2 regions of the Exiguobacterium alkaliphilum genome follow, and region 2 is predicted to be linked to the other one. Evidence: riboswitches for the same ligand, from Rfam matches in the RefSeq annotation. Region 2 holds a riboswitch; the other holds the start of a gene.

Region 1 (11,034 bases), 210 kb from region 2:
CCCCCTTTAGGTTATGTAGGCGTTATTGACGCGTCCGCCGGTCCGATGAGGCGACGAGCGACGCATGTTGTTTGCCGTGTCCATAATGTAACAAGGATTTCCATTGGGATGTAGATGTCAATTGTATCAATATTCTGAATATTAAAAATGTGGAAACGGGGACATCGGTTCAGGACTTTTGTCACGCCCATGCGGATTCGCAAAACGTTCCGGACGTGAAAAGACGCGACCTCCATAAAGGAAGTCGCGACTTCAACTGAACCGTTATTTAATGACTTTATGCTTCCAGAGTATGCCGGACTTGAGTAACCGCGCTACTTTCCCAGTGAGCGATTGTTTGCCCATGAAGACGCCGAAGCCGGCTTTCTTTCCGAGCGAACCGAGCGTCCCACGGAGTTTGATCGCTGGCAAGTCGGGATATGCCACGCCTTTCCATTTGCAGAGCAACACTTGGACGATTTGCTCGGCCTGTGCCTCTGCCAATTGACCGGAAGGGGCGTAAGGCAGGCTCGCGTTATCCCCGACGATGAAGACGTCCGGCGCTTCCGGGACGTGATGATGCGATGTCAACTTGACTCGACCACCGCCGTCGAGTTCCCATCCTTGATTCCGGACGACGGCGACCGGTTGAATACCGGCCGTCCAGACAATCAGGTCTGAGGCGAAGAGGTCGTCGTGATTCCATAACCCGTCTGCATCGACGCGGGTGATGTTGGCGTTGTTGATGACGTCGACACCGTGGTCTTCAAACCAGGACTGGACGTACATCGAGACGCGATTCGACAAGAACGATAAGACGGAAGGACCGCGGTCGAAGAGACGGACGGTTAAATCCGGGCGGCTTTCACGAAGCTCGCTGGCGAGCTCGACGCCAGACAGTCCGGCTCCGACGATGGAGACGACAGAACCGGGTGAGAGCCCGTTGATGGCCTGTTGCGTCTTCCGTGATTCTTCGAGCGTCTGGATGCTATACGTGAACTCGGCTGCACCGGGCACGTTATGGTATTTGTCCTCACAGCCAAGCCCGATGACGAGGTCGTCATACGGAACTTTTTCCCCGCTTGCAAGGAGTACCATTTTGTCATTCGTGTCGATGTCCGTCACTTGGCCGTATATGTAGTCGATTCCTTCCGGGAAGTCGACTCGGATGTCACGATCTGACACCGTTCCCGCGGCCAAAGCATAATACTCTGTTTTTAATCCATGATAAGGCAGGCGATCGACGAGTGTGATCGAGATGTCATTCAGCTGATGGCTGAGCACACGTTCGATGACACGCATTCCCCCGTAACCGCCCCCTAAGACGACTAATTTGCGCATAAAAATCCCCCTTTGTTACTCTTTAACTGTATCATGTTATAATCTGCCGTAGAAGAACCATTTTCCTGATTCTATAGGAAAGAAAGACGGTGAAAGCAATGATGAATCCAATCATCGAGTTCTGTGCCTCGAACTTAGCGATGGGCTCTCAAATCGCCCGCGCCAAGCTCGAAAGCGACCCTGACCTCGACGTCGTCGAGTACGGTTGTACCGGCTATTGCGGCGTCTGTGCGCTCGACTTGTTTTGTCTCGTCGATGGAGAGGTCGTGACGGGAGAGACGCCCGAAGAACTCGTGACGAACGTATATGAAAAAATCGAAGAGATGGCATGGTAAAAAGTTTGGAGTTTCTTCAAACTTTTTTTCTTTTTGACCCGTTGCTTTTTTAAAAACGGTCTGTTATATTCAAAGAGGTTCGAATGTAGGTTGTCTGACGTTTAACATCAAAAAAAGAAAGCGTTTCAAACGGTAGGACACATCTCTTTTCGGGTATGACACAAATAATAGCTTTTCTTAATATGAAAGGAGCACAACACCAATGAAAATCATGAGTGTGGTTGGTATTTTGGCACTAATTGGAATCGCTTACATCTTTTCAACCAACCGTAAAGCCATCAAGTGGCGCACAGTCTTAGCGGCGTTCGCGATTCAGTTCTTGTTCGCCTTCCTCGTCCTTTACACTTCAGCAGGGCGGGCCGTCTTACTTTGGATCTCGGAAGGGGTTCAAAACGTGTTGAACACGGCGAACGCAGGAATTAGCTTCGTCTTCGGTACAGCTGTAGGCGGGGACAACTTCGTCTTCGCATTCCAAGTCTTGACGATTATCGTCTTCATGTCTTCGCTTATCGCACTTCTTTATTATATCGGCGTCATGCAGTGGGTCATCCGGATCCTCGGGACGGCGCTCGCGAAAGCGCTCGGCACGTCACGTAAAGAGTCGCTCTCGGCGACGGCGAACATCTTCGTCGGTCAAACAGAAGCACCGCTCGTCATCAAACCGTATCTTCCTTCGATGACACAATCAGAGCTCTTCGCAGTCATGGTCGGTGGTCTCGCCTCGGTTGCCGGTTCGGTACTTGCTGGATACGCCGCACTTGGTGTCCCGCTTTCATACTTGCTCGCAGCGAGCTTCATGGCTGCTCCAGCAGGTCTCATGTTCGCGAAGATCATCGTTCCTGAGACGGATGAGCCGGATGACAACATCGAAATCGCGGAAGATGAAGAGAACAAAGCAGCGAACTTCGTCGATGCGGCCGCACGCGGTGCCTCGGACGGTCTCTTCCTCGCCTTGAACGTCGGTGCGATGCTTCTCGCCTTCGTTTCATTGATTGCACTCGTCAACTTGATTCTCGGTGGAATCGGTGGCTTGTTCGGATTCGGTGACCTTACGGTTCAATTGATTCTTGGTTATGTGTTTGCTCCACTCGCATTCGTCATCGGTGTTCCTTGGGCAGATGCCGTTCAGTTCGGTAGCTTCCTAGGACAAAAACTTGTCTTGAACGAGTTCGTTGCCTTCTCTGAGTTCGCACCAATCATTGGCACAGGTGAGCTTTCGGCTCGTACGGAAGCCATGACGGCGTTCGCACTCTGTGGATTCGCCAACATCTCGTCGCTCGCAATCCTTCTCGGTGGTCTTGGTGGTATGGCGCCAAACCGTCGCGGTGACATCGCACGGATGGGTGTCCTTGCAATCCTCGCAGGTACGCTTGCAAACTTGATGTCAGCGACACTCGCTGGACTCCTTCTCTAATCGAATACGAGAGAATCAGAGCGATCACTTCGGTGGTCGCTCTTTTTTTGTAAGCACGCTGATCGTCCGTGACGAGATGCAGTCACTTCTCATAGCTTCGGCCAATTGGCGTGCCGGTTCTTTTCTTTATAACGGGTCCATAGAAAAAAGCACCTATTTCTAGGTGCTTTCCACTTATGCTTGGAGTTGCATGCGCTGGCGTTCGATCCACGGCTTCAATTTAATGAAGAGCGGGACGAACAATGCTGTAATCAACAACGCTTTAATGAGGTTGAACGGCAAGATTCCATAAAGGACGAGGTTCGTCTTCACAGCCGGATCGGCCATCTCAGCCATCCCGAAGAAGAACGCGTATGCCGGTAAGATGAGTAAATAGTTCAAGATTGCCAAGCTGAGCGCCATCGTGATCGTTCCGGCAAGAAGACCTGAAGCGAGCGCTTTGTTCGTTTTACGTTTATGGTAGAACCAAGCGACCGGATACATGAAGGCGACACCTGCGAAGAAGTTTGCAAGTTCACCGACCGGAACGCCGCCGCCGTTAAAGACATAATAAAGGACGTTTTTTAGAGCGACGACCACGACGCCTGCGAGTGGCGAGAAGACGATACCGGCGACGAGCGCTGGGATGTCACTGAAGTCCACTTTTAGGAACGGTGGTAGGAAAGGCAGCGGGAAGTTAAAGAGCATCAGTACGAATGAGATCGCCCCGAGCATCGATAACGTCACCAGTGTAGTCAATCGTTTGTTGCGCGTTGTTTTCATCAAAATCTCTCCTTTTGTCGCTCCTTGATGAATGGCACCCGTCGCATAGAAAAACCCGATTGCATCATAACAATCGGGAGAGTTTACGCGCATACGAAATAGATGTTTCCCGTCGCGGAAAAGACCACGTCAAAGAAAACATCCGAATATCGGTCGGATGCCGCCATCTTCTCCCATCCAGACTATACTGTCGGCTTTCGAATCTCACGAAATCAGCAAGCAACGCCTTGCTCGCTCACGGGCTGAGAAGAACTTGTCTTCAATACCGCCGGTCGGGAATTTCACCCTGCCCCGAAGATGGAACGATTTAATTTTTTTTGTTACAGTTTAGTTATACAAGATAATCCACAAAATCTCAAGCGAGTTGACTTGAGGTTAAGATAATGAAGGAGGAGTTCAGATGATTCATTTGACAGAATCAGCGGCGCTTCAGGTCATCGATATGATGAAACAGACCGAACGCCCCGATGGACAGTATTTACGGATCAAAGTACAAGGCGGTGGGTGTACCGGTCTGTCATACGGGATGGGATTCGACGAGGAAAAGACGGACAAGGACGTCCAGTTCGACCATCACGGGGTCCGCGTCATCGTCGCCGAGGCCGACCATGGAGTCGTCGACGGGCTCGAGATCGACTATAAGCAGTCGATGCTCGGTGGTGGATTCACGATCAAGAACCCGAACGCCATCGCGACGTGCGGTTGCGGTTCGAGTTTCCGGACGGCGACGAACGCCGGGACACCAGGAGATTGCTAAACGGGGAGGTTGCAGACATACGTCTGTGACCTTTTTTTGTTCGTAGGTTATTCCAAGGAAATGAACGGGAATATTGGAGACAGAAGGATGAAAAGGGGGCAGGGAGGATGAGAAAAGTACTGATTTTCGGTGGATCGCGCTATTTTGGTAAACGGCTGGCGCTTCGATTGGCAGAGGCGGGAGACGACGTGACGATTGTGACGCGAGGGCAACTGCAAGTACCGGAGGCGGAAGGCATCCGATCCATCAAAGGAGACCGTCAATCGGTGGCGACGATGAAAGACTTGTCACGGGAACGTTACGACCTTGTGTACGACAACATCTGTTTCACGCCCTATCAGGCGAAAATCGCAGCCGATGCGTTCATGGACCAAGTCGGGAAGTACGTGCTCACGTCGACGATGTCCGTGTACGCACCCGGCTCCGAGCTGAAGGAGAGTGACTTCAACCCGCTCCATTACGACTATCATCTCGATGCCGAGCACGATTACGGTCAAGGGAAGCGGGAGGCGGAATCGTACTTCTTCAACCGGGCCTCATTCCCGGTCGCGACCGTCCGGCTCCCGATTGTGCTCGGTCCTGACGACTATACGGACCGCCTCAAGTTTTACGTCGATGCGATTCGACGGGAAGAGCCGATCGTCCTCCATCGTCCGGAGGCGAAGATGGGCTTCATCTCAAGTTTTGAAGCGGCCGCTTTCTTGGAATGGGTCGGCCGGGCGAACGTGACCGGGCCGTTCAATGCCGCAAGCGAGGGGATCATCTCGATGGGGGCGCTCATGGAGCGAATCGGTCAACATCTCGACAAGCCGGTCCATATCATCAAAGACGGGGAATCTTCGCCTTACGACACGGACGTCGACTATTACATGTCGATTGCCGAGGCGAAGAAGGCGGGCTTCGTTTTCACGAAACTTGATGATTGGATCGACCGGGTCATCATCCAAACGATTCGCAAATGAAAAAACGGCCTCTCATCAATCGATGAGGGGCCGAATCACTTATTTCCCGGCAAATACCGAGGTCGAATGTTGTGGGTGACGCGCCGTCGGATCGACGAGCTGCTTCACTTGGTTGATGGCAATCGGGGCTTCACCGAAGCCTGTCGCGATCAGTTTGACTTTTCCTTCGTATGTGGCGATGTCTCCGCAGGCGAAGATGCCGGCGACCGTCGTCTCCATACGTGAGTCGACACGAATCGTGTTCTTCTCGAACTCCATACCCCAGTTCTTGATTGGGCCGAGTGACGAGACGAAGCCGTAGTTACAAATCAAGTCGTCGACTTCGATGAACTTCGACGCACCGTCTTTGTCCGTCAATTCGACCGACTCGATGTGCGTCTCTCCTGAGAGTGACTCGATGTTGTACGGCGTCCAAACGTTGATTGTCGAGGCTTTCATCTGCTCGACCGTATGTTCGTGGGCGCGGAAACGGTCACGACGGTGGACGATGTGCACTTCTTTGGCGATGCCTTCAAGCATGAGCGCCCAGTCGACAGCCGAGTCGCCGCCGCCGGCGATCATGACGCGGCGATCGCGGAACTTCTCCATGTTGTCGACGAAGTAATGTAAGTTCGCATAGTCTTCGCATCCATCGAGACCGAGCGGACGTGCGGCGAATGCCCCGTTCCCGGCTGTGATGATAATCGCTTTCGTATGGTACTCATCTTTGTTCGTCGTGATGTGGAACGTGCCGTCTTCAAGGCGTTCGACCGTTTCCACCGTCTCGCCGAGGCGATAGTCCTGTTCGAACTGATCGGCTTGAGCTTTCAGTTGGTCAATCAAATCTTGGGCTTTCACTTTTGGGAAGCCGGCAATGTCGTATATATATTTTTCTGGATAGAGCGTTGATAATTGGCCGCCGAGTTGTGGCAAGCTCTCAATCAACGTCGCATCGAGTTGGCGCATACCTGCATAAAATGCGGTGAACAACCCGACTGGGCCGCCACCGATGATGATCACATCTTTCGTCGATTTCATCGAATTCCTCCTCAAAACGTATACATTTATTATAATGACAATCGTCAATTAAATCCATTCTGTACAAACATGCAACAGATTCAAAAAAAATTCAAGAAGATAAGCTTTTCCATTGAGAAATCGAAACAAAGAGCGTACAATGGCATAGAAGCAATTGTGAACATTGGTTGAACAAGGTTTAGGCTTTATTGTGAACATCTATGTGAAAAAACACACAACATGATTGTTCAAGAAAACAAATCTAAGAAACATAAGGTGGAAATGAACATGAAACGACCTAACATTGTTATTCTCGGCGCAGGTTTTGGTGGATTGATCACAGCGGTCAACCTCCAGAAGACACTTTCAGCTGGAGATGCGAACATTACGCTTATCAACAAACATGATTACCACTATCAAACGACATGGCTCCATGAGCCGGCGGCAGGGACGATGAAACCTGAGCAAGCTCGTATTTACATCAACGACGTCGTCAACCCGTCACGAGTGAAATTTGTCAAAGGGATCGTCGATCGCGTCGATACTACGACTAAGCAAGTGTTGCTCACAGACGGCTCGACAGTCGAATATGATTACGTCGTGTTCGCGCTCGGCGGTGTTCCGGAAACGTTTGGTATCCCGGGCCTCAAAGAGAACGCGATGACGATCAGCTCGCTCAACAGCGTGCGTAAAATCAAAAACCATATCGAGTACTCATTCTCGGAATATAAATCAAACAACTCGGCAGATCGTTCATACGTGACAATCGTCGTCGGTGGTGCAGGCTTCACAGGAATCGAGTTCCTCGGTGAGCTCGTCAACCGAATCCCTGAACTTTGCAAACAGTATGACGTCCCACGCGAAGCGGTCCGCATCGTCAACATCGAGGCAGCTCCGACTGTCCTTCCTGGATTCGATCCAGACCTCACGACATACGCCCAGAAATGGCTCGAGCGCAACGGTGTCGAGATGAAGCTCGGTAACGGAATCAAAGGTGTTGAGCCGGGCGTTGTCACGTTCGGACCACTCCAAGGTGACACGACAGAGACGATTCACGCGAACACGATCATTTGGACAGGTGGCGTCAGCGGTAGCCCGATTATCGAGAAGTCAGGCTTTGAAGCGGTGCGTAACCGTGTCATGGTCGAGGCGGACAACCGTGCCCCTGGCCACGACAACGTCTTCATCATCGGTGACTGCTCGGCCGTCATGGACCCGGTATCGAACCGTCCATACCCGCCGACAGCTCAAATCGCGACACAACAAGCACACAACGTCGCGAAAAACATCGCCGCGCTCATCAACGGGAAATCGACTTCGAAATTCACGTACGAGAGCAAGGGGACTGTGGCGTCACTTGGTCACAACGATGGAATCGGGATCGTCATGGGTAAAAAAATCTTCGGTCGCAACGCTTCATTCATGAAGAAAGTGATTGACAACAAACACTTCCTCGAATTGAAGAAGTATGGACTCGTCCTTAAAAAAGGGAAGTTCTAAGCAATATGCTCCAGCCCGTTCCTCGGAACGGGCTTTTTTATTCACCGTTACCTCAATCTTTTTTGACCTGTTTGAGCGGTTTTCGGTATAATAGACGATGGGAAAAGGGGGCAATCATATGCATATCATCCAGGCTGTTATCGGCGCCATTTTATATTTGGTCATCTTCTTCAGCATCGGCTTCATCTTGAATATGTTACTGAAAAAGACGTGGACGCTCGTCTTCATCTATCCGATTTTCGTCATCTTGATGATTGATAACGTCAAGCTCTCTAGCTATGTCACGGAAACGTCGACCGCGCTCGCAAGCGTCTATGAACGATTGCTCGGGCTGCAGTTTCTTGACATCTTTATGCTCGGTTTCGGGTTGCTCGGTGCGATTTTAGCCGGGGTGACGATTCGATTCTTGCGCAAGAGCGGTTACTCGATGTTTTAAAGACGACAGAAATGTTCGTCTTTTTTGTTTTCCGCCTACTTTTTTAGGGGATGAACCGATATACTAAGTACGAAACGATTTTAGTGAGTAAGGGATGCGATACGAATGACATTACCGATGTATACGATCAAAAAAGTGTTGAATAATAGCGTTGTCATTTGTCAACATGATACGGATCCGGAAGTCATTCTACTCGGGAAGGGGATTGGCTTTGGCAAGAAGGCGGGCGATCTCGTCGACCCGGCCAGTGTCCCGGAGAAAGTGTATCAATTGACCGATAAAGAGGAGCAATCGCAATACCGTGAGCTCGTCAAGCATGTCGATGAAGACTTCATCGCCTTCATGCAAGAGATCGTCGGCTTCATCGAGACGAGTACGGGCAAAAAAGTCGATCAACATATCCATATCGGTTTGACCGACCATTTGTTCTTCACAATGAAACGAATCGAGCAAGGGATGGAAGTTACGAACCCGTTCCTCCTCGAGACCGAATCGCTCTATCCGAACGAGTATTCACTCGCCGAACGCATCGTCGACATGATTCATGAGCGGCTCGATGTGTTGTTGCCCGATGCTGAGATTGGCTTTATTGCGCTCCATATCCACTCGGCGACGACGTTCAAAAACGTCTTGGAAGTGAACCGGCACAACCAAATCATCGGCCAAATCGTCCAGACGATTGAGAGTCGGTTGAACGTCAAAATGGACCGGACTTCACTCGATTATAAGCGCTTACTTCGGCACTTACGGTACGCCGTTGAGCGGGTTGCGACGGGTGAGCTCGTCGAGGCCCCACAAAAAATAGAAAAGGTGTTGCGTGAAGAATATCCGCTATGCTACAGTACTGCTTGGGAGCTGATGGGCATCATGGAACGCGAGTTAAAGCGTCCTGTCCCGCGAGGTGAAGCGACATATTTGACGATGCATCTCCAGCGACTTACAAGTAGATAACTGATACCACGTATCTTACGTGTTACTGATTCGATCAGGCATGAGTAAGGAGTGGAACGGCTTACGATTTCTCCAATGGGAGAGGTCTACGTTCTGTCCCTTATTCATGCCTGTTTCTGTTTTTATAAACGTTTATTATGAAAACGTTTAGATACGTCGGTTGTCTGACATCTACGTCGTCCATTCGTATTACAAAAACAAGAAGGAGGATTTATCATGTTTAAGCAGATTTTTGGTGTTCTTCAAAAAGTCGGTAAAGCACTTATGCTTCCTGTTGCGATCTTACCGGCAGCCGGTCTTCTCCTTGCATTCGGTAACGCGATGCAAAACCCGGCCCTTACATCACGCGCTGGTTGGTTAACGAACGAAGGCGTCGTGAAATTCGCTCAGCTCATGGAGCAAGCGGGTGGCATTATCTTCGCGAACTTGGCACTCTTGTTCGCTGTCGGTGTCGCCATCGGGTTAGCAGGGGACGGCGTTGCCGGACTCGCAGCCATCGTCGGATTCCTCATCATGAACCAAGTCATGGGTATCTGGCTCGAGCTCACGCCTGACGTCATCGCACAAGGTGACCCGGCATACGCGACCGTGCTCGGTATCCCGACACTCCAAACTGGGGTATTCGGCGGGATTATCATGGGTCTGATTGCCGCCTGGGCATACAACAAGTATTACAACATCGAATTGCCGCAATTCCTTGGCTTCTTCGCTGGTAAGCGTTTCGTCCCAATCGTCACGGCTGTTGCCGCGGTCGTCGCTGGTTTCGTCATGCTTCTCATCTGGCCACCGGTACAAACTGGATTGAACGCGTTCTCAACTTTCATGTTGACTGAAAACCGCACGTTCGCGGCGTTCGTCTTCGGTTTGATTGAACGCTCATTGATCCCGTTCGGTCTCCACCACATCTTCTACTCACCGTTCTGGTTCGAGTTCGGTCAATACACAGATGCGGCGGGTAACATCGTCCGTGGTGACCAAGCGATCTTCTTCGCACAGATTCGTGATGGCGCTGAGTTGACAGCTGGTACGTTCATGACTGGTAAATACCCGTTCATGATGTTCGGTCTTCCGGCTGCAGCACTCGCGATGTACCATGAAGCACGTCCAGAACGTAAAGCAGTCGTCGGTGGTCTCTTGGCTTCGGCAGCACTCACATCGTTCTTGACTGGTATCACTGAGCCGATCGAGTTCTCATTCTTGTTCGTCGCTCCACTCTTGTTCGCTGTACACGCCGTTTTCGCTGGCCTTTCATTCATGGTCATGCACATCTTGAACGTCAAAATCGGGATGACGTTCTCGGGCGGTTTGATCGACTACCTTCTCTTCGGTGTACTTCCTAACCGTACAGACTGGTGGCTCGTCATTCCGGTCGGTCTCGTGTTCGCAGTCGTTTACTACTTCGGATTCCGTTTCGTCATCCGTAAGTTCAACCTTAAAACACCGGGCCGTGAAGATGAAGTCGTTGAGCAATCAACTGCTACAGGTTCGGAACTTGCACAAGATATCCTCGTTGGGTTCGGTGGTTCACAAAACATCAAACACTTAGACGCTTGTATCACACGTCTTCGCGTCGAAGTGAAAGATAAGAACCAAGTGAACAA
Region 2 (11,034 bases):
TACCGGATGAAGACACCCGACGATTTCATGCCTTTCTTTTTCAAATGATATGGGCGTCTTGTCCCTCGGGACACAGCTATTTTTATGACCTCTTTTTCGTCTAGTTCTATAACTTCTAGATATAAGTGGACAAGAATATCTGGTTGAATGTTGTCATGCAGTTTGTTTGAAACTGCTTCGAGTGTTTTATGCGCGTCAGGGACACCGGTTACTGTCCCATCATCTTCAATCCCGATATAAAGGACGCCGCCCTGCGTATTGGCAAACGCAATTACTTCATGAACGACAGCGTCAGTAAGTTCTCGTTTGAACTCAACCGTAGGCGATTCTTTCATAGGATTCACCTCTAATCTATTATTTGTATAGATAAATTATAATCGATTATAATCGATTAATCAAAAAAGATTGATTTGGATGGAAGTCCAAATCAATCATCTAAATTAGCCTTCTGTTGTCTGCGGTACGAGGTAAATCAAGCCGAACGGGTTGTGGAGCAAGTTGTCAATCGACGTGCGCTCGTCTTCACCCATCTCGACCGTGAACGTTCTGCCATCATCGAAGGCGAAGCTGTCGCCGTCGCCGAACATCGAGCCACCTGAAATCAAGTGGAAGTTGAACGAATGGATGACGTGAATCGCATCTTCGACGTCAAGCGTCGACGGGACGGCGACGTCGGCTTGACCGAACGCTTTCATGCCCCACGACATGTAGGCTGTCTCTTCTTCGGTGATAGCTGTAAGGAGCGAGTAGTCGAGGGCGAGGTCTTCTTCTTTCGACTCTTGCCACTCCTCTTTCGAGTAGGCGACGCCTGCCGTCTCGACCATGACACCGAGGCCGCCCGCGTTCAAGAGCGCGTTCGCCGCACGACGGGCCGCCGCGATGTCCGACACGTCGTTCACATCGACGATCAAGTAGACGATGTGCGTGTGACGAGCGAGCCCTTTCGCGATTTTTGGCGTGAAGCCGCTCGTGCTCGCGTGAATCATCGCCTCGGCGAGCGCCGGGTCGCGTTCGATGACCTCGACCGTGAACGCTTTACCGGTCTCGTCTTCAAGTAGCAATAGACCTGCCATCGTGTAGCCTTCGCTATGTAAACTGATTTGTTCGTTGACTGCCTCCGCCGATGACCAGTTTCCTGGGATGGCGAGCAACACTTGTGTACGGTTCATATGAATCATCCTTTTCTGCAAATAGTCAGGCCCCTCATGCGAGAGGCCCGGTCTCTTCTCTTATTATGCCCTATTTCGGGACAAATTATTCTTGATACGTCTTCAATACTTCTTGGAGCGGGATATTGTCGATTTTGCGGCGGCTGATGAACGTGCTCGCGAAGAAGAGGAGCGTCACCGCGCCGAGCGTATACACCAGGTACATCCATTCGAACTCGAGCGGCAGGACGAGTCCGTAATCTTGTGCGAACAAGACGATGATGAGCCGAAGGACGAGGAGCGCGATCGGGATACTGAGGAGCGCCGAGACGAGCGCATAGACGAAATAGCTGTTGAGAATCATCGATCGGACCTCACGTCGGTCGTAACCCATCACTTTCAAGAGCGAGATGACGTAATAGTTTTTTTCGACCGTGAGCGCGGTCAGGACGAACAGGATGCTGAACGCGATTAACGCGGAGCCGCCGATCATGACGTTCATCATGAAGTTCATGTATTCGTTAATCGATTTGGACTGGTCGATCAAGCTGTCACGCGACAAAATCGTCGGATAGTCGGTCTCGTCCGGTCGTTCGGTCGCATAAATACCGTTGAACAAGTCGCGTGACGTCCCGTCCGACAACTGTTCGCTGAGCGCTGTGCGGGCCAAGTAGACGATGTCACCCGCGTACTCGTCGGCGATGCCGCGAACCGGATACGACAACGTCTCGTTGTCAAGGGCGACCTCGAGCGTGTCCCCGGCCTCGAGACCGAGCTTCAAGGCGAGCGAAGCGCTCACGATGACCTCGTCTGAGGCGGGCGTCAAGTCGTTCCCGTCTCGGTCCGTCAGTCGATAGAGCGTGGCCGTGTCGTCGAGTCCTTTCAGCGTGACGAGCTTGTCTTCGACGAACGCGAACGGATAGGTGAGGAACGGCTCTTCCCCGTCGCGAAGCGTAGGTTGCGTCGTCGTGTACGCCTCGTACGCGTAGTCGGCCTCGTTCAACTCGCCGACCGTCATCCGATCGACCGCCCCGTTCATCATGAGGGCGAAGACGATGAGGAGCGTCGAGAAGAGAATGCCGAAAAAGAAGATGATGAAGCTGCCCGTGCTCTTGACGGCGTATAAATATTTGAACTTCGTCTTACCACGTGCGTTTCGAAGCAGACGGCTGACGATGCGGCTGAGACGGTTGAGCGACACGTTGTCGCGAGGTGAGAGGAGCGCGAGCGCGCTCTCACCCATCAATTTATAAATGACGGCCCCGGCGACGAGCGTGAAGAAGAGGAGCGGGGCGAAGACGGCCGTGAGAAAGACGAGCGGGCTTTGGGCGATGGTGATGGACGGCAATAGATAAAAATCGAGATATAGGTCTTTGAGCGGGTCGGCGAAATAGAGGCCGAGGAAATAGCCGACGACGAGCATGACGGTCGCGAACAGCAAGATGAGCACCAAATACGGTAGGGCGATTTGGCGTCGACTGTAACCGATCGCTTTCAACAGGCCGATTTGACCGCGCTCGGCCTCGAGCATGTTCGAGATCAAGATGGCGACGATGATGACGGCGATGGAGACGATGAAGAGGCTCAAGCCGAGCGCCATCGCTTTACCGGACGAGATCTCACTATAGATGGCGCCACTACGCATAATGTTTTCCGTCTCCATGACCGAGATGACGAACGGGAGGTCGACGTCCGTTTGGACCGTCTCGTCCGTGACGCCCGCGAGACGGAACGATTCCGTCCCGCTCAGCGTTTCGTAAGCCGAATCCGTCATGAGCAGGAGCGTCTGCGTGCCCGGGTCCAGGTTGAAGAAGTTGTCGTCAAAGAGCGGCAACGTATAGTCCGGGAACAAGACGAACCCGGTCACCGTGAACGGTGACCCGAGGTCGATCGTGTCGCCGATGTCGATCCCGTTCTTTTCGGCTGACTTCGTATTGATGGCGACCTCGTCGTCCGCGCTCGGAGGTCGACCGGCCTCGAGGTAGGACAGGTTGATCGTGTCCGCGTCTTTTAAGACGAGCCCACGATGCTCCTTGTCGTCGAACGTGTAGTTGAACAACTTCGAGGAACGGAGTTCGAGCGTCACGTCGCCCATCTCACGCGCGACGGCATCGATGCGGGAATCGATTAGCGCTTCGAAGGCCGCCTCGTCGTCACGTTTCAAGTCGGCGAGCGTGTACCGGCCAGCGGCGATGAAATCAGCGAGCGCCAGTGTGGCCGCCTCCTCCTCGGTGACGCGGTTGAGCATCTCGACGGCGAAGTCTTCCTGATTCGACGAGGTGAGATATTCCTCGGTCGGAACTTCGATGCCGCTGATGCCATAGAACATCATCGTGTACGTGAGCGAGCTCATGACGATGATGACGGCGATGGCGAGGAGTTGCATCCATTTGCCGGCGAGCGTCTTCCATACGTTTTTATACAGCATCTGTCTCACCCCCAGTGGATGTCACGAGCGGCTTGTTTGACCGGGTTGTGCGTCAGTTCGACGATGCGGCCCGAGTTCATCTTGATGACGTCGTCGGCCATCGCCCCGATGCCGGTGTTGTGCGTGATGACGACGACCGTCTTGCGGTATTTCTCGTTCAAGCGTTCGAGCAGCTCGAGCACTTTCTTCGAATTGTCCTCGTCGAGCGAGCCCGTCGGTTCGTCGCAAAAGACGATGGACGGGTTTTTCGCAAGGCTCCGGGCGACGGAGACGCGCTGTTGCTCCCCGCCGGACAGTTGATACGGATATTTATCGCGAGCGCCTTTCAGTCCCACTTGGTCGAGTAACTCGTCAATCGGGAGCGGGTCGTCCGTCAAGTCGGCGCCGATTTGAATGTTCTCATAGACGGTCAAGTTTTGGAGCAGATTATACTGTTGGAAGATGAAGCCGAGATGGTTACGTCGGAACGCCGTCATCTGTTCCGGGGTGAGGTCGGTCAGGACGATGTCGTCGAACGTGATCGTACCGAATGTGACCGTGTCGAGACCACTGATGACGTTTAAGAGCGTGCTCTTGCCGCTCCCGCTCGGTCCTAAAATGACGACGAACGCCCCGTCCTGAATCGTCACATCGACGTCTTTCAACGCAGTCGTCTCGACGTCGCCTGTCTTATAGATTTTCGATACGTGCTCGAGTCGAATCATCAGAAACCCCCCTTTGTCCGTTACAGGTTATGTACCCGCTTTCAAAGAAGTGGCGTCGAATCCGTTTGAACATTTCACGAAAACGGGTACATTTTTCAAAAAATAGTGAAACCGCTTCAACTGTGATAAAATAATATTACCAGGTACTAATTTTTGTTTGGAGGAGAAACTACTATGAAGATTGCTTACATCACGGACAGCACGGTCGTCTTACCGGATTCGATTAAACACCACCCGGACATCCACATCGTCCCGCTTTATGTCGTCAAAGGGGACACGCCATATAAAGACGGCATCGAGGTCGACGCGGAGACGGTCTATGAATGGATCGACGCGGGCGAGCGCGTCTCGACGAGCCAGCCGGCGATCGGGGATTTCGTCACGATTTATGAAGAGTTGAAACAGACGTACGACATGGGCATTGCCATCCACTTGTCATCCGATTTGAGCGGGACGTACTCGGCATCGGTCCAAGGGGCGGAAATCGCCGAGTTCAAACTGCTCGCGATTGACTCACGCGCCGGCATCTATACGATGGGACTTTTGCTTGCGGAGCTGATCGAGCGCGGCGATGCGCTCGAAGACGTCGAGGCGTATATGAACGAGCGTGTCAAGGACGTGCGCATCGAGTTGACGATTCAAAACTTGACGCAGATGCAAAAGGGCGGACGTATCTCGAAATCGAAAGCGCTCATCGGCAACATGCTCCAATTGAAGCCGGTGCTCCGTTTCGAGGACGGGTTGATCGTGCCGTATCAGACGGTGCGGACGTACAAGAAGGCGCAGGCCCATCTGTTCGAGGTCATCCGCGCCGCCATCGAGTCTGGCGAGTGCACGGACGTCTCCATCTTCCACGGAAACGTGCCAGAGTTGGCCGAATCATGGAAGCAACAACTCGGGGACGACGTGCCGATTCGAATCGATACGCTCGCACCGCTCCTCGGCGCCCATACCGGGTCGGGCTCGATTGGCATCTCGTACTTGAAAGCGAAATAACGAGCGAACCGTGGCCGAGGCCACGGTTTTTTATTGTCACAACTTTCAAACTTCGGTTGGAATCTTCCACCAAAACCCTTCATACTGTAAACGAATGCTAAGTTGAAAGGGAGGAAAGACGATGCGATTTCGCAAATATCTCGTTCGCAGTTGGTTGTCGTGGTCGCTCGTCTTTGCCGGGATCGCTTACGCCACGTGGCAGAACATGGGGGCGTTTGACTGGACGCTCTTCGGTTTCATATACACGCTCGGTGCCTTATTCGTCATGAACCCGCTCAAACGGCGCCATCTTCACTTCACGTTCCACGAGATGTTCGTCTTTATGACGTTTTTCTTGTATGGGCTCGTGCCGGCGCTCGTCATGGGTCAATTGTTGTTACTTACGTTCCAGGCACGCTCGTTCACGAAGAAGGTCGGCCGGCGTCGCTTCCTGCATTTTTATCCGCTCAATACGCTGATTGAGGCGATGATTTTGCTCGTGCCGGGGCTCGTCTACTTGCGACTCGGCGGCGAGATTGGCGCATCGGTCCATCTGCTCGAGCAAGGGGTGGCGCTCCTCGCGTTCTTCGCGACGCTCTATCTCGTCCTCGGTTTCAGTTTCGTCTTGTCCCGTTTCTTGATTGGGGAGCGAATCCCGCTGCCGATCATGTGGCGGCTGCTCCGCTTCGACTGGCTCGTCGTCTCGCTCGAACTACTGTTCACGATGGTCGCCATCGAGGCGTATCAGCTGTTCGGCTATGTCGGCTTGATGGGGACGTTCTTCGTCTTGTCGCTCTTGAAGATGAGTCTTTCGAAGGCGACGGAGACGGAAGAGACGCAGACGAAGATCGATCAAATCGAACGGTTGAAGGAACAGTTGTACCGCGTCGACAGCGAACCGCTCCTCATCGAGAAGTTTTGGAACGGGATTCGCGAGATCATCGAGGTCGAGCGTGGCTGGATTCAAGTGAACCGGGAAGGGGTGCGCACGTTCTACGATATGACCGGGCGCGTCGACCACGGCATCCCGGACGCCTATACGCTCGAACGGCATCGGGACGCCTCCGAACCGTACTTCCTCTACGACTCGCTCCATGAATGGCACCCCGAGCTGTTGGCCCATCAGAGCGAGCTCCATCACTCGGCGCTTGGCATCCAGCCGGTGTATAGCCCGACGAACGCCGTCAGCTTCATGGTCTCGACGACGGCGAACGGGGCGTATGAAGAAGCGCTCGCCGTCGAGCTGCATCGTCTGTTGAAGACGCTGTCGTGGTCGCTCGAACGCATTGACGAGCGCGACCGGCTGCAACATGAGAGCCTGACCGACCCGCTCACCGGTCTTCCGAACCAACGGGCACTAAGGCGCTGGACGAAAGAACGGATGAACGATGTCGCCTCGTATCCGTTGTCGGTCTTCTTGATCGACCTCGACCATTTCAAATCGGTCAACGACACGTATGGACACGCGTTCGGCGACGAGGTGTTAATCGAAGCGGGGGCGCTGTTCACACGACTCGTCCGTGGCGGCGACCTCGTCACACGATATGGCGGGGAAGAGTTTGTCTTCGTGTTTCCGCGGATGAACGAGATGTCGGCCTTGTTGACGGCAGAAAAGATCCGTCAAGCGCTCAAGGCTCATCCGTTCGGCACGGATGGGGTCCGGCTTCAAGTGACGGCGAGTATCGGCATCGAGACGATTCACGAGTTCGACGAGCTCGACACCGTCCTCCGAAACGCCGACCGGGCGATGTATGTTGGGGCGAAGTTCAACGGACGCGACCGGGTCGCCCATTATCGGGACACGTCGACGGAACGAATTCAATAAGAAAAGGAGAATCCGCGATGGATTCTCCTTTTTGCATGAATGATGGATTATAATTTCGAACTAAATATTTCAGATTCGACCGCGTGGATGGCAGCCGACCAAGAACCGTAACGGTGTAAAATGGCTTTCGTCGAAGGTTTGTTGTTTCGTTTCGCCCATTCGCGATACGCCTCGAAGGAGAGGGAGAAACCCATCTCGTGAATCGCTTCCCGGAGCGCGCCGGACAGTTCCGACTTCGAATAGGTGACACTCGCCTCAAGACCGGCTTCGGCGCAGGCATCGTGCCATGACCCGAACGTCTTGACGATGTGGTAATGGCTCGGAGCCTTCGGATGAAGTTTCCGCCATTCCTGATACTTTTTCAATGTGATGATCGAGCCCATGTCACGCGAATAGAGCGCGAGCGTCTCGATGATGTCATCACGCGTATACTTCGGCATCTTATCCGGAAGATCGACGGTCGTCTCCCCGTGCCATTCGTAACCGGCGATGGCGAGCGCCTCGGCCCATGAGCCGAACTGACGGATAATCGACTCGGGGGACGGCCAGTTTTGTTCCATCGCGAAGCGGCGATAGACGGAGCGGCGCGGACGTTCCTTCAGCAAGTCCCCGAGGAGGCGAATGCAGTGGATCATCCTCTGCTGTTCGGTGGACAGGTGATGGGATTTAGTGGATAGCGATTGACTCAATGATGGTTCCTCCTTCCATGGACTCATATCTGAACCGACAATGATGACGAAAAATGCTTCTACAATCATACTATCGGACAGTTTTTCGAAATCATAAGTGGATTTCGTAATTTCTTTGTAACGTTTTAACAGAAGACTAGGTCTAAAGTCAGGTTCAGAATTCGAAAAAAGGGTAACAGTTCTATTACAAATTTAATAACAAATGGTTTCAATTGTAAACAAAAAGTTTTATATATGGGTAAAATGTAATAATTTGTACAAAAAAGTACCCAACTGGTCAATGGGGTCATCGCCTTTGCACCAGTTGAGTACCTTTCTATAATAAATTTAATTTTCAGACTAATCAATAAAAGTTTTTAAAATATATGATTTTTTTTCAAAGAGTGGTCAGTGTAAGATAGAGTCTGCTAAAATAGCCGCATTGAGTGAAAAAAGAAAAGAGGAACATTTAATATGACAATCTGGTTATTTTACTTATTGCTCGGTGTGATTCAAGGTTTCACCGAACCGATTCCCATCTCGTCGAGTGGGCACTTGGTCATCTTCCAAGAGCTGCTCAACATTCAGTTGCCGGGGCTGTCGTTCGAGATTTTCGTTAACTTCGCCTCGCTCCTCGCCGTGTTGACGATTTATCGGAAAGACGTCGTCCGCCTCGTCGTCAGTCTTTGGACGTTCTTGTTTAAAAAAGATCGTAGCGACGACACGATGGTTGACGTCAAGTTCATCGGGCTGTTGCTCGTGGCGACGGTGCCGGCCGGCGTGCTCGGTGTCGTTTTCGGCGATTGGATTGGCGAGACGCTAAGCGGTGTCGCGACGGTCGGGTATACGTTGATTCTCACAGGTCTCGCGCTCTGGTTCATCCGCAACATGCGTGGGAGCAAAGGCGACGGCGGCATCACGCTCCGTGACGCCATCTTGATCGGGCTCGCCCAGGCGGCCGCGCTCATCCCAGGGATTAGCCGGTCGGGCGCGACGATCGTCATGGCGCTCCTCCTCGGTATCAAACAAGAGACGGCGCTCCGTTTCTCGTTCTTCATGTTCATCCCGGTCAGTCTCGGCACAATCGTGTTGGACGGACCGGAACTGTTCACGAACCCGGAGACGCGCGAGCTGTTCGGGCCGCTCATCGTGGCGTTCATCGCCTCATACATCTTGACGGCCGTGTCGCTGAAATGGTTCCAACACATCATGGCCAAGGGCGAGCTCAAGTACTTCTCGTTCTATTGCTGGGCGGTCGGGATTCTCGTCGTCCTCTTCTTGGCTTGATTTGAAGCGCTGCTCCTCGGAGTGGCGCTTTTTTTGCACTTTCCTCTTTGCTTTCCGTTCTTTTTTGCGCTAAAGTAAGGGCGTACAAACAAATATTCCTTCGGGGTCGGGTGAAAGTCCCAACCGGCGGTGATAGGCGAACGCCTTAAGTCCGTGACCCGGGCGCACGTGTGCGAACGGTGGATCTAGTGAGACTCTAGAGCCGACAGTATAGTCTGGATGGGAGAAGGAAAATCGACAGGTCCGCGCGACCTGTAGTTCGTCGTACGCTTTTCTGTAAAGAAAACGTTTATTTGGCTTGCCCAAATACGGCTGACACCTCCCACCGAGACCTTGAGGACATGTCCTTCAGGTCTTTTTTGTTTGTACGAAACAAGGAGGGAGATTATGAAACAGTACATGCAACATGCCATCCAATTGGCCAAGTGCGCCGACGGACAGACCGGGGTCAACCCGCTCGTCGGCGCCGTCGTCGTCAAAGACGACCGGGTCGTCGGATTCGGCGCCCATTTGAAGGCGGGCGAACCGCATGCCGAGGTGCACGCCATCCGGATGGCCGGCGCGTCCGCGTTCGGTTCGACCGTGTACGTCACGCTCGAGCCGTGCTCGCATCACGGGAAGACACCGCCATGCGCCGATCTCTTGATCGAATCCGGCGTCCGCCGGGTCGTCATCGCGATGGAAGATCCGAATCCGCTCGTCGCGGGACGCGGCATCAAGCGTTTGAAAGCGGCCGGAATCGAGGTCGAGGTCGGTCTACTCGAAAGTGAGGCCCGAGCGCTCAATCCTGCGTTCCTACGCTCGCTCGAGACGAAGCGTCCGTACGTCATCTTGAAGACGGCGACGAGCCTCGACGGGAAAGTCGCACTCGATACCGGCGAGAGTAAATGGGTGACCGGGACGGAAGCCCGGCTCGACGTCCATGCGTTACGGGCGAACGTCGACGCGGTGTTGACCGGAATCGGGACCGTCATCGCGGACGACCCGGCGCTCACGGCGCGACTCGAGCGGCCGACCGAACAACCGCTGCGTGTCGTGTTAGACCGAGAGTTGAACGTGCCGCACGCGAGCCAGCTCGTCCGCACGGCGAACGAACTACCAGTGCTCGTCTATACGACGTCCGATGATGTGTCGAGACGTGAGGCACTCGAGTCGCGTGGTGTCGAACTGGCGGACTATACGACGCTCGAACGGGTGCTCGAGGAACTGTACGCCCGCGGCATCGGCCGTCTCCTCGTCGAGGCCGGTCCGACGCTCGTGACGTCGCTCTTAGACGGGGGATACATCGACGAGTGGGTCATGTATCAGTCCCCACGCGTCTTCGGTGGCAAGGCCGGGTTCTATCGCTCGAATCATGACGGACCGCTCGAGGCAATCGAACAATTTGACGTTCGTTCTGTCGAGACGATCGGCAACGATATCAAACTCGTCATGCGAAAGGGGGAGTCCGATGTTCACAGGAATCGTTGAAGAAATCGGTAGCGTCAAAGCGGTGAAACGGAACGGGCCATCGCTTAGGCTCACGCTCACGGGTGACATCGTCTTGCAGGACGTGAAACTTGGGGACAGCATCTCGGTCAACGGGATCTGTCTCACGGTGACGACGTTCGACGAGCGGACGTTCGCAGTCGACGTCATGCCCGAGACGCTCAAAGCGTCGAGCCTTGACGGCGTCCGCCCGGGGACACGTGTGAACTTAGAGCGGGCGATGCCGGCGAACGGACGATTCGGCGGACACTTCGTCTCCGGTCACGTCGACGGGGTCGGGCGCATCGTCAAGAAACGTCCGCTCGCGAACGCGGTGTACGTCGACATCAGCTGCGAGCCGTCGCTTCTCCGGTATATCGTCCCGAAAGGTTCGATCTCGGTCGATGGGACGAGTTTGACGGTGTTCGATGTGACGGAACGCGGCTTCACGCTCTCGCTCATCCCGCACACGTACAGTGAGACGGTGCTCGGGATGAAACAAGCCGGGGACACGGTCAATTTGGAATGTGAC

Evidence for each region. A riboswitch is a leader RNA that binds a small molecule or an ion and turns the genes downstream of it on or off. The one in region 2 is predicted to bind FMN.
Region 1: linked by a shared signal. The riboswitch ahead of KB235_RS06580 (ECF transporter S component) and the one ahead of ribD (bifunctional diaminohydroxyphosphoribosylaminopyrimidine deaminase/5-amino-6-(5-phosphoribosylamino)uracil reductase RibD) in region 2 are both predicted to bind FMN.

What each region holds. Positions count from the first base shown of each region.
Region 1 covers NZ_CP073101.1:1,262,464-1,273,497, forward strand. The annotation lists gene KB235_RS06565 (NAD(P)/FAD-dependent oxidoreductase) at 265-1,320, opposite strand; gene KB235_RS06570 (YuzB family protein) at 1,419-1,655, shown strand; gene KB235_RS06575 (NupC/NupG family nucleoside CNT transporter) at 1,858-3,069, shown strand; gene KB235_RS06580 (ECF transporter S component) at 3,244-3,831, opposite strand; FMN riboswitch at 3,993-4,134, opposite strand; gene KB235_RS06585 (HesB/IscA family protein) at 4,232-4,588, shown strand; gene KB235_RS06590 (Rossmann-fold NAD(P)-binding domain-containing protein) at 4,696-5,550, shown strand; gene KB235_RS06595 (NAD(P)/FAD-dependent oxidoreductase) at 5,590-6,567, opposite strand; gene KB235_RS06600 (NAD(P)/FAD-dependent oxidoreductase) at 6,835-8,046, shown strand; gene KB235_RS06605 (YuiB family protein) at 8,165-8,482, shown strand; gene glcT (glucose PTS transporter transcription antiterminator GlcT) at 8,588-9,433, shown strand; partial or broken gene ptsG (glucose-specific PTS transporter subunit IIBC) at 9,650-11,034, shown strand, end outside.
Region 2 covers NZ_CP073101.1:1,054,184-1,065,217, forward strand. The annotation lists gene KB235_RS05485 (RNA-binding domain-containing protein) at 1-335, opposite strand, end outside; gene KB235_RS05490 (hypothetical protein) at 441-1,169, opposite strand; gene KB235_RS05495 (ABC transporter permease) at 1,255-3,576, opposite strand; gene KB235_RS05500 (ABC transporter ATP-binding protein) at 3,582-4,280, opposite strand; gene KB235_RS05505 (DegV family protein) at 4,455-5,276, shown strand; gene KB235_RS05510 (GGDEF domain-containing protein) at 5,398-7,080, shown strand; gene KB235_RS05515 (homing endonuclease associated repeat-containing protein) at 7,128-7,769, opposite strand; gene KB235_RS05520 (undecaprenyl-diphosphate phosphatase) at 8,223-9,035, shown strand; FMN riboswitch at 9,128-9,270, shown strand; gene ribD (bifunctional diaminohydroxyphosphoribosylaminopyrimidine deaminase/5-amino-6-(5-phosphoribosylamino)uracil reductase RibD) at 9,423-10,505, shown strand; gene ribE (riboflavin synthase) at 10,486-11,034, shown strand, end outside.